Paraneptunicella aestuarii: one gene and its partner. The protein of the gene in region 2 interacts with the protein of the main gene of each other region in a pairwise test. Links are inferred from orthologs where the notes say so. Each region holds a gene or a part of one and is shown on either strand. Other genes may lie near its edges.

Region 1 (4,676 bases), 3.1 Mb from region 2 along the record:
GTTCAAATTCCAGCAATTTGGCATCGGCATCTGCTGGGACTTTATCCATATGAGGTGTGAACAAACGAACCCCTTTGCTTTGGATGTCTTGCCAGGAATGGTTGAACTTTAAGTCCTTGTTAATCAGGGAGGTGTATTGTTGACCATCAACCTGGGCTGGAAAGGCGACCGATTCACCCGTTTTCCAGCCGTGGCGTTTAAAATAGTTGGCAACGCTGCCTATGGCATCAACCGGGTTGTTGAGCAGGTCTCGAATACCATCACCATCGAAGTCGATAGCGTAATCGCGGTAGCTGGAAGAGATAAACTGCCCCCAACCCATGGCTCCGGCATAAGAGCCTTTTAATTCGGTAATATCCAGCTTTTCATCTCGGGTGAGTACAAAGAATTCTTCCAATTCTTTACGGAAGAACTTGGCGCGAGGAGGATGATAAAAGCCGAGCGTGTATAGGGCATCTAAAACCGAGTATTTGCCTTTGTATGTACCGTAAAAGGTTTCAACACCAATAATGGAAACAATGATTTCTGCCGGAATACCAAGTTCCTGTTCGGCTCTTTGTAATGTTTCCTGATGAGTATTCCAGAATTCCAGCCCTTTACTGATCCGTTTTTCTGTCAGGAAAATAGGATAATACTGATACCAAGGCTTGGCTTCCCAAGGGCGACTAATGGCTTCGAGAATACTGGGGTTAGGCTGGGCATCTTTAATATAGCTTTCGATATATTCAGGAGAAAACTGATGCTCTTGCACCATTTTCTGTACGAATTGATCGATTTTTTCTTTGATGTCGGGAGATGTTGCTGTGGCTGATTGGCTGCTCTTTTTTGCAGCATCAGCAATGTTACCAGCATCATCTGCGTACAGATTGAATGCTGTTACACCAAAACACAGCGCCATTCCCGCAATGGCTTTGCGTTTCAATAAACTTGTTTTGCGCATTTTATTCCACCATTCACTTTCGTATGTTACTAACTGTCGTCGAAGTGAGTGTTTTTATTATGGGTTTTTAATTTTGTAATTATAGCCTTGAGCTAACCTTAATTATTGATTCTTTTGTTGGTTTCTCAAGTTGATCCAGCACATAAAAAGGGATGTTACCTGCGTTTCTGCCTTTCGTTTTTATACCTATTATTCACGAGACATGAAACGTTTTTGCGTTGCGATCGCCATAAGAATGCCAAAACCTGTGAGTATTGTCACCATCGAGGTTCCACCATAACTCACAAGAGGCAGCGGTACGCCCACGACGGGAAGTATTCCAGAAACCATGCCCATGTTGACGAAGACATACACAAAAAAGGTGAGGGTGATGCTGCCAGCCAGCAGTTTACTGTAGGCTTCCTGCGCACGGATGGCGATGATCATGCCGCGTATCACGATGAAACCATATAAGGCCATTAGTGCGCTAACGCCAACAAAACCAAACTCTTCACTGAATACCGAGAAAATAAAATCAGTGTGGCGTTCCGGCAGGAATTCCAATTGTGATTGAGTACCTTGCAGCCAGCCTTTACCTTCCATGCCGCCAGAGCCGATGGCAATTTTGGATTGAATAATATGGTAACCCGAGCCCAGAGGATCGCTTTCCGGATTTAGAAAAGTGAGTACGCGCTGTTTTTGATAATCCTTCATTAAAAACATCCATAATATCGGCGCGAATATCAGCCCGGCAGCCGCGAGAAAGCTCATGAGTTTCCAACGCAAGCCTGCTAAAAAGATGGCAAATATCCCTGAACTGGCAATAAGCAACGACGTACCCAAGTCGGGCTGCTTGGCGATCAGCAAGGTTGGCGTGATTACGATAAGAAATGCAATGGCAACCTGGCTGGTACGTGGCGGCAGGTTAGCTCGGCTGATATACCAAGCCACCATCATGGGAACCGCAAGCTTCATGATTTCAGAGGGCTGAAAGCGGAAGAAGCCTAAATCCAGCCAGCGTTGGGCGCCTTTTCCCGATACGCCAATGGCAAGCACCGCTACCAACATGAGTACGCCGATAACATAGAAATAAATGGATAATCGTCGATAGGCTAACGGTGGGATTTGAGCAACCAGTACCATTGCCGAGAAGGCCACGCCTAAACGTACAACCTGTTTTTTCACTAAAACCAGATCCTGCCCGCCTGCTGAATAAATGGTAAACAGGCCAACCGCCATCAAGGTTAATAGTGCCAGCAATAAGGGCGCATCAAGATGGATCTTGGCAAGAAATGTGGTTTTGTTCGGATCGAGTTTATTCCGCACCATGTGAGTCTCTATCTTGCTGAGTATGATTGGCTAATGTGTCACTGTTTTCTGAATTAGGTTCTTCAGAGATAAGCGGAGGTAGATCTCTAAACTGATAATCCATAATTTTACGGGCAATAGGCGCAGCTTGTGAGCCACCGTGTCCGGCATTTTCCAGCGCGACAACTACCACGATTTCAGGGTTTTCATAAGGCGCATAGCCTACGTACATGGCGTTATCGCGCAAATGCTCTGCCAGCTTTTCGGCATCGTATTCTTCATCTTGCCCGATACTGATAACCTGAGCTGTACCAGTCTTGCCGGCTGATATGTAGTTGGCATCTTTAAATGCTTTCTTGGCAGTGCCGTGTTCGCGATTCACTACGCCGTACATGGCATCAAGAACAACATCCCAGTTTTCCGAGTTTTTGACTTCAAGCGGCTGCAATGATTTTGGCTCGGCCAATTGCACTTGTCCTTCGTAGTAAAAGCCTCGCAATAGCTGTGGAACGTAGCGCTCGCCACGATTTACCAGAGTCGCCACTGACACCGCTAGCTGAATTGGCGTGGCTGTCCAGTAGCCTTGCCCGATACCGACCGAGATAGTGTCGCCCATATACCAGGGCTGATTATATCGGGCACGCTTCCAGCCTCGTGATGGCATGTTGGCGTCGGATTCTTCGTACAGGTCGATACCGGAATATTCGCCAAAGCCAAAGGCATGCATTTCGTCACTGATGCTGTCGATACCCAGTTTGTACGATAAGTCATAAAAGAAGGTGTCGCAGGATTGTTCTATAGCACTGGTGACATCCATCCAGCCGTGTCCCCAGGGTTTCCAGTCGCGCCATTCATGTTCAACGTTTTTCAGCTTGTACTTGCCTCGGTCAAACATCTTGGTGTCTGGGCGAATCACATTTTCTTCCAACCCTAATAATGCCAAATGGGGTTTAATCGTTGAAGCGGGCGGGTATTGTCCCTGAGTCGCACGGTTAATGAGCGGGCGATCTTTGGAATTGAGAAGCTTGCTGTAACTTTTGCTGCTAATACCATGCACAAACAGGTTGGGGTCGTAGCTGGGGTTGCTATACAAAGCGAGAATGCCGCCATCTCTAGGGTCAAGAGCGATAATCGCCCCTCGTTTGTCTTCCAGAGCTCCTTGCGCCACTTTCTGTAACTTGATGTCAATATTCAGCGCGATGTCCTGACCGGGAGTGGGGGGCTCGAACTTCAAGGTACGAATAACGCGCCCTTTGTTGTTAACCTCTACTTCCTGATATCCCACTTTGCCGTGCAGCAATTGTTCGTGGAATTTTTCGATACCTTGCTTGCCGATATCATAGGTGGCGGCGTAGTTGGCTTCTTGCCCTGCTTCTTTCAGTTTGTTCAGGTCTTTTTTGTTGATTTTCGCCACATAACCCAGCATGTGGGTGAGTGTGTTGGCATAGGGGTAATAGCGCGTTAAGCGAGCATCTACCACGACGCCTGGGTAACGATGCTGGTTGGCTGAGACGAGCGCTACTTCTTCCTGTGTTAACTGGTTACGCAAGGTCACGGGTTTAAAGCGACGCTGGCGTCTAAATTCTTTATAGAAGTCGTCGATCTCGGATTGTTCGAGATTGAGCAGGGTTTTCAAATATTCCAGTGTTTCTTTGAGGTCATCGACCTGTTCTGGAATGATGCGAAGACTGAAAATAGGGCGGTTTTCTGCGAGTAAAACGCCATTTCTATCGTAGATTAAGCCTCTGTTTGGCGTGACCGGCAGTACCTTGATGCGGTTACCGTTAGAGCGAGTCTGGTAATCCTCGTAACTGGTGATTTGCAGGTAATAGAGGTTGCTCAATACCGCAAACATCATGAGTGCAACCACCATTAATGCAATGATAGAGCGACGGGCAAAGAGATTTGCTTCGGCGGTATGGTCTCGTATCGTTATGCGTTTTGGCGGCAAAAGATGAATTCCGGTTTACTTATTCCCTATGATAGGGGTGATTATTATTTAAAGACCATGCTCTATACAAGCTTTCAGCCAAGACAATTCTTACCAAGGGATGCGGCAGGGTCAAGGACGACAGTGACCATTTTTGTTCGGCAGCAGCAACGCATTCAGGTGAAAGCCCTTCTGGTCCGCCAACCATCAGGCTAACATTACGTCCATCGTGTTGCCAGCGTGTTAGCTGTTCAGCAAGCTGGTGAGTGTCCCAAGGCTTGCCGTTTACTTCCAGGGCGACGATGCGATTTCCTTGCGGAATCGCTTCTAAAATTTGCTGCCCTTCTTTTTGTAAGATTCTTTTAATGTCGGCGTTTTTTCCCCGTTTACCCGGCGTTATCTCCTTGAGTACCAGGCTGGTATCAGGGGGGAATCGGTTCGCGTATTCTAAAAAGCCTTGCGTTACCCAAGATGGCATTTTGTTGCCTACCGCAACAAGCTGTATTTGCATAGGTTATG
Region 2 (6,648 bases):
CGAGCTTGTTCTTCGGAAATGCCCTCAGCACACATTTGCTGAATGATTTGCTCTGCAATACCACAGCCGGCTGAGCCAGCACCAACAAACACAACATTTTGTTGAGACAACTTCGCACCTTTGCTTCGACAGGCGGCCAGCAAAGTTCCTACAGTAACGGCTGCGGTCCCCTGAATGTCATCATTAAAACAGCAATATTTATCGCGGTAGCGATTCAATAATGGCGTAGCGTTGTGCTGTGCAAAATCCTCAAACTGGATCATAGCATTAGGCCAGCGCTTGTGTACCGCCTTCATGAAAATATCAAGAAACTCGTCGTACTCTTCCTGGCCTATACGCGGCATACGAGACCCCATATACATAGGGTCATTCAAGAGCTTCTCATTGTTAGTGCCCACATCAAGCATAATAGGCAAAGTATAAGCCGGACTTATGCCGCCACATGCGGTGTACAGAGAAAGCTTTCCGATAGGAATACCCATCCCACCAATACCTTGATCACCCAAGCCAAGAATGCGTTCACCATCGGTAACTACAATCACCTTCACGTTGCGCTTGGTCGCATTACGTAAAATGTCATCCATTTGATGGCGATCGCTATAAGATAAAAACAAGCCTCGAGCATTACGATAAATATCTGAAAACTGCTCACAGGCATCACCAACCGTAGGCGTATAGATGATAGGCATCATCTCATCAATATTTTCCTGTATCAGGCGATAAAACAAGGTCTCGTTATTATCCTGAATAGCACGCAGGTAAATATGCTTGTTCATAGGATCAGAAAAGCTGCTGTATTGGGCATAACAGCGTTTTAACTGTTCTTCAATAGACTCATACCTTGGTGGCAGCAAACCCGTCAGATTAAACGCCACCCTCTCTTCGGTACTAAATGCACTACCTTTATTTAGTAATGGCGTTTCAATCAATGCAGGGCCAGCATGTGGAATATATAAAGGATCGCTTATTCTTTTGTCGGTCATCTTACTACTTGCTTAGTTGGCGATTTTAATTTGTGGAAGCCGATGCGTTTTACGCTATTGTTATTTTTAGAAAATCTCTTCGGCAGCCGCAGGTTCAGTTTCAGATTCCCCTACCGGATCAATAATTTCATGCTCTTCGACAAAAGCCTGTGGCTCTGTTCCTGCGATGAAATACTCGAATCGGGAGGTGTGATCAATTCTGTTTGTCAATTTGCCTGTAGTGCGATCAATACGCACAGTGACAATACCTTCAGGAATATGCTTACTGGCTTCTTCTTTATCAGCCAAAGCAACATCCATAAAACGAATCCAGGCAGGTTGCGCAACACGGGCACCATCTTCTCCGCCCACCATCGCATTACCTATAATATTAGGGCTACGCTTTGTCAGCTCAGAAACTCGATTAAACAAGTATTTATTTCGAGAGGTGCGCCCTAACTCACGGTTCATATCGTCAAAGCCGACCCAGGATGTTGCCACAAGACCCGGCCCAAAACCGCTGAACCAGGTATCTCGAGCATCGTTCGTTGTACCTGTTTTACCAGCAATATCTTTGCGATTAAGTAAAGTATTGGCACGCCACCCGGTGCCACGCCAGTATGTTTTATTTCGACTACTACCACCACCAGTGATTGCAGAATGCATCATTTCACCGACCAAAAATGCATTTTGCTCAGAGATAACTCGCTCGGCTTGAGGAGGAATAGGGTTACTGGCATTTTCAGATGGATGAGGAACATTCTCAATTGCAGGTTCAAGTTGCGCTGTTAAATTATTTCCTGCAACACATTCAGGGCATGCTGTAGATGGATTAGCTTGCCAGACAAACTCACCAAATTGCCCCTCGATACGTTCAATAAAGTGAGGTTGAACTGAGTACCCACCATTAGCAATAACCGAGAACCCCGTAGCCACTTGCAACGGTGTTAGCGAAGCCGTCCCCAAAGACAAGGATTCATCCCGAGGCAAATCAGCCAACTCAAAACCAAAGTGACGCATGTGCTCACGAGCATTATCAATGCCCACGGCCCTTAACAGCCTCACGGAAACAACGTTTTTCGATTTACCCAGTGCAATACGCATTCGTATTGGTCCATCATAAACAGGAGGGGAGTTCTGAGGTCTCCAGGCATTACCCGAACTGCGATCCCATTGGTTAATGGGGGCGTCATTAATAACGGAAGCCAGTGTGTAACCATTCTCCAGTGCAGCGGAATACAGAAAGGGCTTGATGTTTGAACCAACCTGACGCTTCGCTTGGGTAGCTCTGTTAAACTGACTTTGATAAAAACTATAACCACCAACAATAGCTCGCACTGCACCATTATTAGGGTCGATCGCAACTAAAGCACCCGACACCTCGGGAAATTGAGAAAGTTGCCATTCTTGTTCGGTAGCCCCTTTCCAGCTTGCAGGTCTGATCCACACATAAGCACCGGCAGAAACAATATCACTGGCTAACTGTGGATCTTTGCCTTGCTTGTTATCACTGATAAAAGGACGAGCCCAAGCCAAACCATCCCAACTGATGTAATGATATTCGCCAAACTTATCCAGAACCGTAACCGCTTGCTCATAGACTTGGGTGACAATGGCCGGCACTAAGGGATCGTATTCCGTCTTGTCGGACAAATACTGCAACATCTGCTCTTCATTCCATGAAGGATCATCTAAATTGCTACTAGCTTTACTGTCAGAAGTATCTGAAACATCATCACTCATTTCAGTGCCCTCTGTTTTCACAGGTTCACTTTCAGGCATTTTCCATAATTGCGCGATAGGGCCTCTATATCCGTGACGTTCATCATAATCATGTAAATTCGCAATGACCGCATCACGCGCTGCAATTTGCATTTTTGATGGAACGGTCGCGTAAACATTATAGCCACCGGTTTCAGCTTCTTCTTTACCATAAAGAGCGATCATTTCTTCATAAATAAGATTCGCCAAATAAGGCGCATCCAACTCAATCTCAGCGCCATGACGCTCTGCCGTAACCGGTTCTTGCGCAGCAGTTAAATATTCTTGCTCGGATATATAGCCTTCACTCAACATACGCGAAAGCACCACTCTTCGGCGCATTACTGAACGTTGGGGACGACTTATTGGATTCATCGTGGAAGGCGCTTTTGGCAACCCAGCTAACGTTGCTATTTGGGCAAGATTGAGCTCTTTGATGTCTTTTCCATAATAAACCTGAGCAGCGGCACCGAAACCAAAGGCTCGATGTCCAAGCTCAACTTTATTAATGTAAAGAGTCAGTATTTCTTCTTTGGTTAATACGCGTTCAATGTGCCAAGCAATGAAGGCTTCTTTGAATTTACGTAAAAAGGTCTTTTCCCGACTAAGGAAAAAACCACGAGCCAACTGCATTGTTAAGGTGCTACCGCCCTGACCTTTTTCCCCGGTGAGCACCAGATTAACCACAGCTCGCATCACGCCAACAGGATCGATGCCTGGATGCTCAAAGAAACGGCTATCTTCAGTGGCTAAAATGGCATGAACTAACTGCTCAGGAACCTCGTCCAGTTCGAGTGGAATACGGCGCTTAACACCAAATTGAGAAATGAGTTTCCCGTCTTGAGTATAGACTTTCATAGGGGTCTGCAAACGCACATCCTTCAACACCTCGACACTGGGCAAGTCGGGTTTGATATAGAAGTACAATGCAGCTACCGCGCACACCCCCATAACCATGGAGATAATAGCAAAGCCCACTAACCTTTTAATGTATTTCACTACTTATCTGGTGTCCGCTAGAGAGAATGTTTTTAACAATGTCGTATTGTATATAACAATTTAGTTGATGCCATGGAAATTGCGATTTTCTAACCCAATTTAACGGTTATTTGCGTATCAAAAGCTATGAATAAGTATACCTATTCACTGACCCCGAGTATTTTAGTCAAACATACCTGAAATTACTGCCCCCTGAATGACAAAATCGATCAGGTAAGACCTGTGTTAAAGGTGTTTTATTCCATAACCAATCTGGCCTCAAAGCGATAGTACCAGTTGGACTTAGAACATGAGTTATTGCTCGAATCAATATTACCTCCTATGCTAAATCAAAGAGCAAATTATCCGGTTTTCTTAATGTCCAGATGCTAACAAGTATTTGGTAAGGCACAGGAAAATATACCTAAGTACATTAAAGAGAACCAAAGATGTGACCGATTTAGGTAATATTAAAAATTAACAATATAAAAACAATGGATGGAACGGTTTGTGCTGAATACGCTTTTTCAGGCTAAAACCCCTCAAATGCTTGGTCTCGATATTGGCACTCGATATGTCAAGGCTTTGCTATTGGAAAAGAAAGGGGAACAGCTTCATGTCAATGCAATGGCGTGTGAACCCATTCTTGGGGACGCTTTCGCTGAACGTGAAATCAAAGATTTTGACGCGGTAAGCAATGCCATTCGTAAAATCAAACACAACCTGAAATTGAAAGTTAAAGATGTCGCTGTTGCAGTATCAGGCGCAGCCGCATTAACCAAAGTTGTACAAATGCCATCAGGGCAAACCGATTTAGAACTGGAAGGTCAGATCGAATTAGAAGCCGACAGCCTCATCCCTTACCCGCTTGAAGATGTATATCTGGATTTCGAAGTCCTAGGTGTTAATAACAGTGACTCGGAAAAGAATGACATACTACTCAGTGTGGCTCACAAAAATATCGTCGATAGTCGTATTACTCTGTTAAGAGAATTGGAATTCGAACCCAAAGTGATGGATATGGAAGGATACGCGCTCGGCAATTCACTGGTTCAATTTATTTCTGGTGAACCAGAAAAAATTCACTGTTGTTTTTGTGTGGGAGCAAGTCAGCTTCAACTTACCGTTATCCAAGGGAATAGAGTTATCTACAGCAAAGAGTTTCCATTTGGTGTAGACAAACTGATTTCAGATTTATGTTTATTGCATGGATTGGACAAGATCACTGCCGCCAAGCAATTACATAGTAATGAACTTCCAGAGAGCTGGAAATTTGATACCTACCCGCAATTTTTAGGTAACCTTCAACAGCACATCAATAGAGCTCTACAGTTATATCAGAATGCATCTAATGCTCCTCTGCCAGAACAACTTTTATTGTGTGGTGGAGCAAGTGCTATTGAAGGATTGGTCGATGACCTCTCCAGCGATCTTGGTAAATCTATAAAGCTGTTTAACCCATTGGATTCGATGATCCTATCCGAAGACATCAAAAGCTCATCGCTGTTCGGTTCACAATTTGCCATTGCGGCAGGTTTAGCTATAAGGAGTTTAGACCCTTGTCACATATAAACCTGTTACCCTGGCGCGAAAAGCTTAGAGAAAAACAAAAACAACAATACATCGGCGTACTTGCTGGCGTTGCAGTATTCATGCTGACAATCATGTTTTTAGTTGCATCTTTTGTCGATAAGCTCATAGACAACCAAAATAAGCGCAACCTATTCCTGCAACAACAAATAGCGGTTTTGGATGTCAAAATAGCAAAAATAAAGAGTATTAGAGAAAGTAAGCAATCACTTGAGCAACAAATCGCACTCATAGAACAGCTTCAAGCCAACCGCAATATTGCTCCACAAATCATAGATGAATTAGCCAAACTGGTTCCTTCCGGTATTGCATTTAAGAGCTTAAAACGTACTGAAAATCGTATTGAGGTACTTGGTATCAGCGAGTCCAACAATCGACTTTCCGAGTTCATGCGTAATCTGGAACACTCAGAGGTGTTTATCAATAATGAACTGTCATCCATTGTTGCTGGTGCATCTTCCAACGAAGCCGGCAGTGATTTTAAACTCACATTTAAGATTAGCCCTAAAGTTGCACCTGAATTTAAGCCCTTGAGCACGGAAGGGGAGCAGAAGTCATGAAGTTTGATTTCGAAAAACTCAAGGAAATGAACGATCTGGATCCGGAACAGATCGCAATATGGCCTTTTGAAGTCAAAATTGTCGTCGCATTATTTTTAGCGATTATCATGGGTGTGCTTGGATACTTTGTCATGGTCAAAGACAAGCTTCCAGCATTGGACATTGCTCATGCAACAGAACAGGAATTACGCAATAGCTACCGCTCCAAGTATTCTATTGCATCCAATATGGAAGCCTATGAAGCTCAACTGGAAAAACTGAGAGAAGACTTCGACGCCATGCTCAAGTCCTTGCCCACCAGCAATGAAACCCCAGGCTTGTTGGACGACATCACCTTTGTTGGCACTTCAGCCGGACTTACTTTTAGGCTACTGAATTGGCAACAGGAGATCCCAAAAGAATTTTACGCCGAACTTCCCATCCAAATGGAAGTGACTGGTACTTACCATGAATTTGGTCAATTCCTGTCAGATATTGCTGCACTGCCTCGTATCGTGACAGTACATGATCTGGAAATGCAAGAAGACGGGGAAGCATTGTCGCTGAAGCTACAAGCAAAAACCTATCGCACCTCAAAACTGGAAGATGATTCAAATAAAGAAAAGGGAGGTAACTAATGAATAAGTTACTTAACCTTTCACCTCTATTTGTACTTTTTTTATTGGCAGGATGTGAGCCCCAAATGGACGATCTGGAGCAGTTTCTTGTTGAAGTATCCAACACTCCCCAAACAGGGATTGAACCCTATCCAGAATTTGAAACCAAGCCCGCATTCAAATACTCGGCGGCACAATTAC

What was found.
Region 1: the proteins of KIH87_RS17925 (region 2) and mrdA interact in binary tests that used the Escherichia coli proteins (3 or more experiments, as listed by UniProt). The link is inferred for Paraneptunicella aestuarii from one-to-one orthologs.

What each region holds. Positions count from the first base shown.
Region 1 is NZ_CP074570.1:1,448,894-1,453,569, forward strand. What follows is about bases 1,707-4,676. They hold mrdA (penicillin-binding protein 2), read right to left. Parts: upstream 4,179-4,676; coding sequence 2,235-4,178; downstream 1,707-2,234. Other genes in these bases: rodA (rod shape-determining protein RodA), read right to left, coding at 1,707-2,248; rlmH (23S rRNA (pseudouridine(1915)-N(3))-methyltransferase RlmH), read right to left, coding at 4,198-4,668. Also shown: mltB (lytic murein transglycosylase B), read right to left, coding at 1-940; more of rodA, read right to left, coding at 1,130-1,706. UniProt on the Escherichia coli protein: Catalyzes cross-linking of the peptidoglycan cell wall. Responsible for the determination of the rod shape of the cell. Is probably required for lateral peptidoglycan synthesis and maintenance of the correct diameter during lateral and centripetal growth.
Region 2 is NZ_CP074570.1:4,579,507-4,586,154, forward strand. Bases 850-4,084 are described here. They hold KIH87_RS17925 (penicillin-binding protein 1A), read right to left. Parts: upstream 3,723-4,084; coding sequence 1,050-3,722; downstream 850-1,049. Other genes in these bases: KIH87_RS17920 (NAD-dependent malic enzyme), read right to left, coding at 850-983. Outside these bases: more of KIH87_RS17920, read right to left, coding at 1-849; type IV pilus biogenesis protein PilM, read left to right, coding at 4,212-5,273; KIH87_RS17935 (PilN domain-containing protein), read left to right, coding at 5,261-5,851; KIH87_RS17940 (type IV pilus inner membrane component PilO), read left to right, coding at 5,848-6,468; KIH87_RS17945 (pilus assembly protein PilP), read left to right, coding at 6,468-6,648. UniProt on the Escherichia coli protein: Cell wall formation. Synthesis of cross-linked peptidoglycan from the lipid intermediates.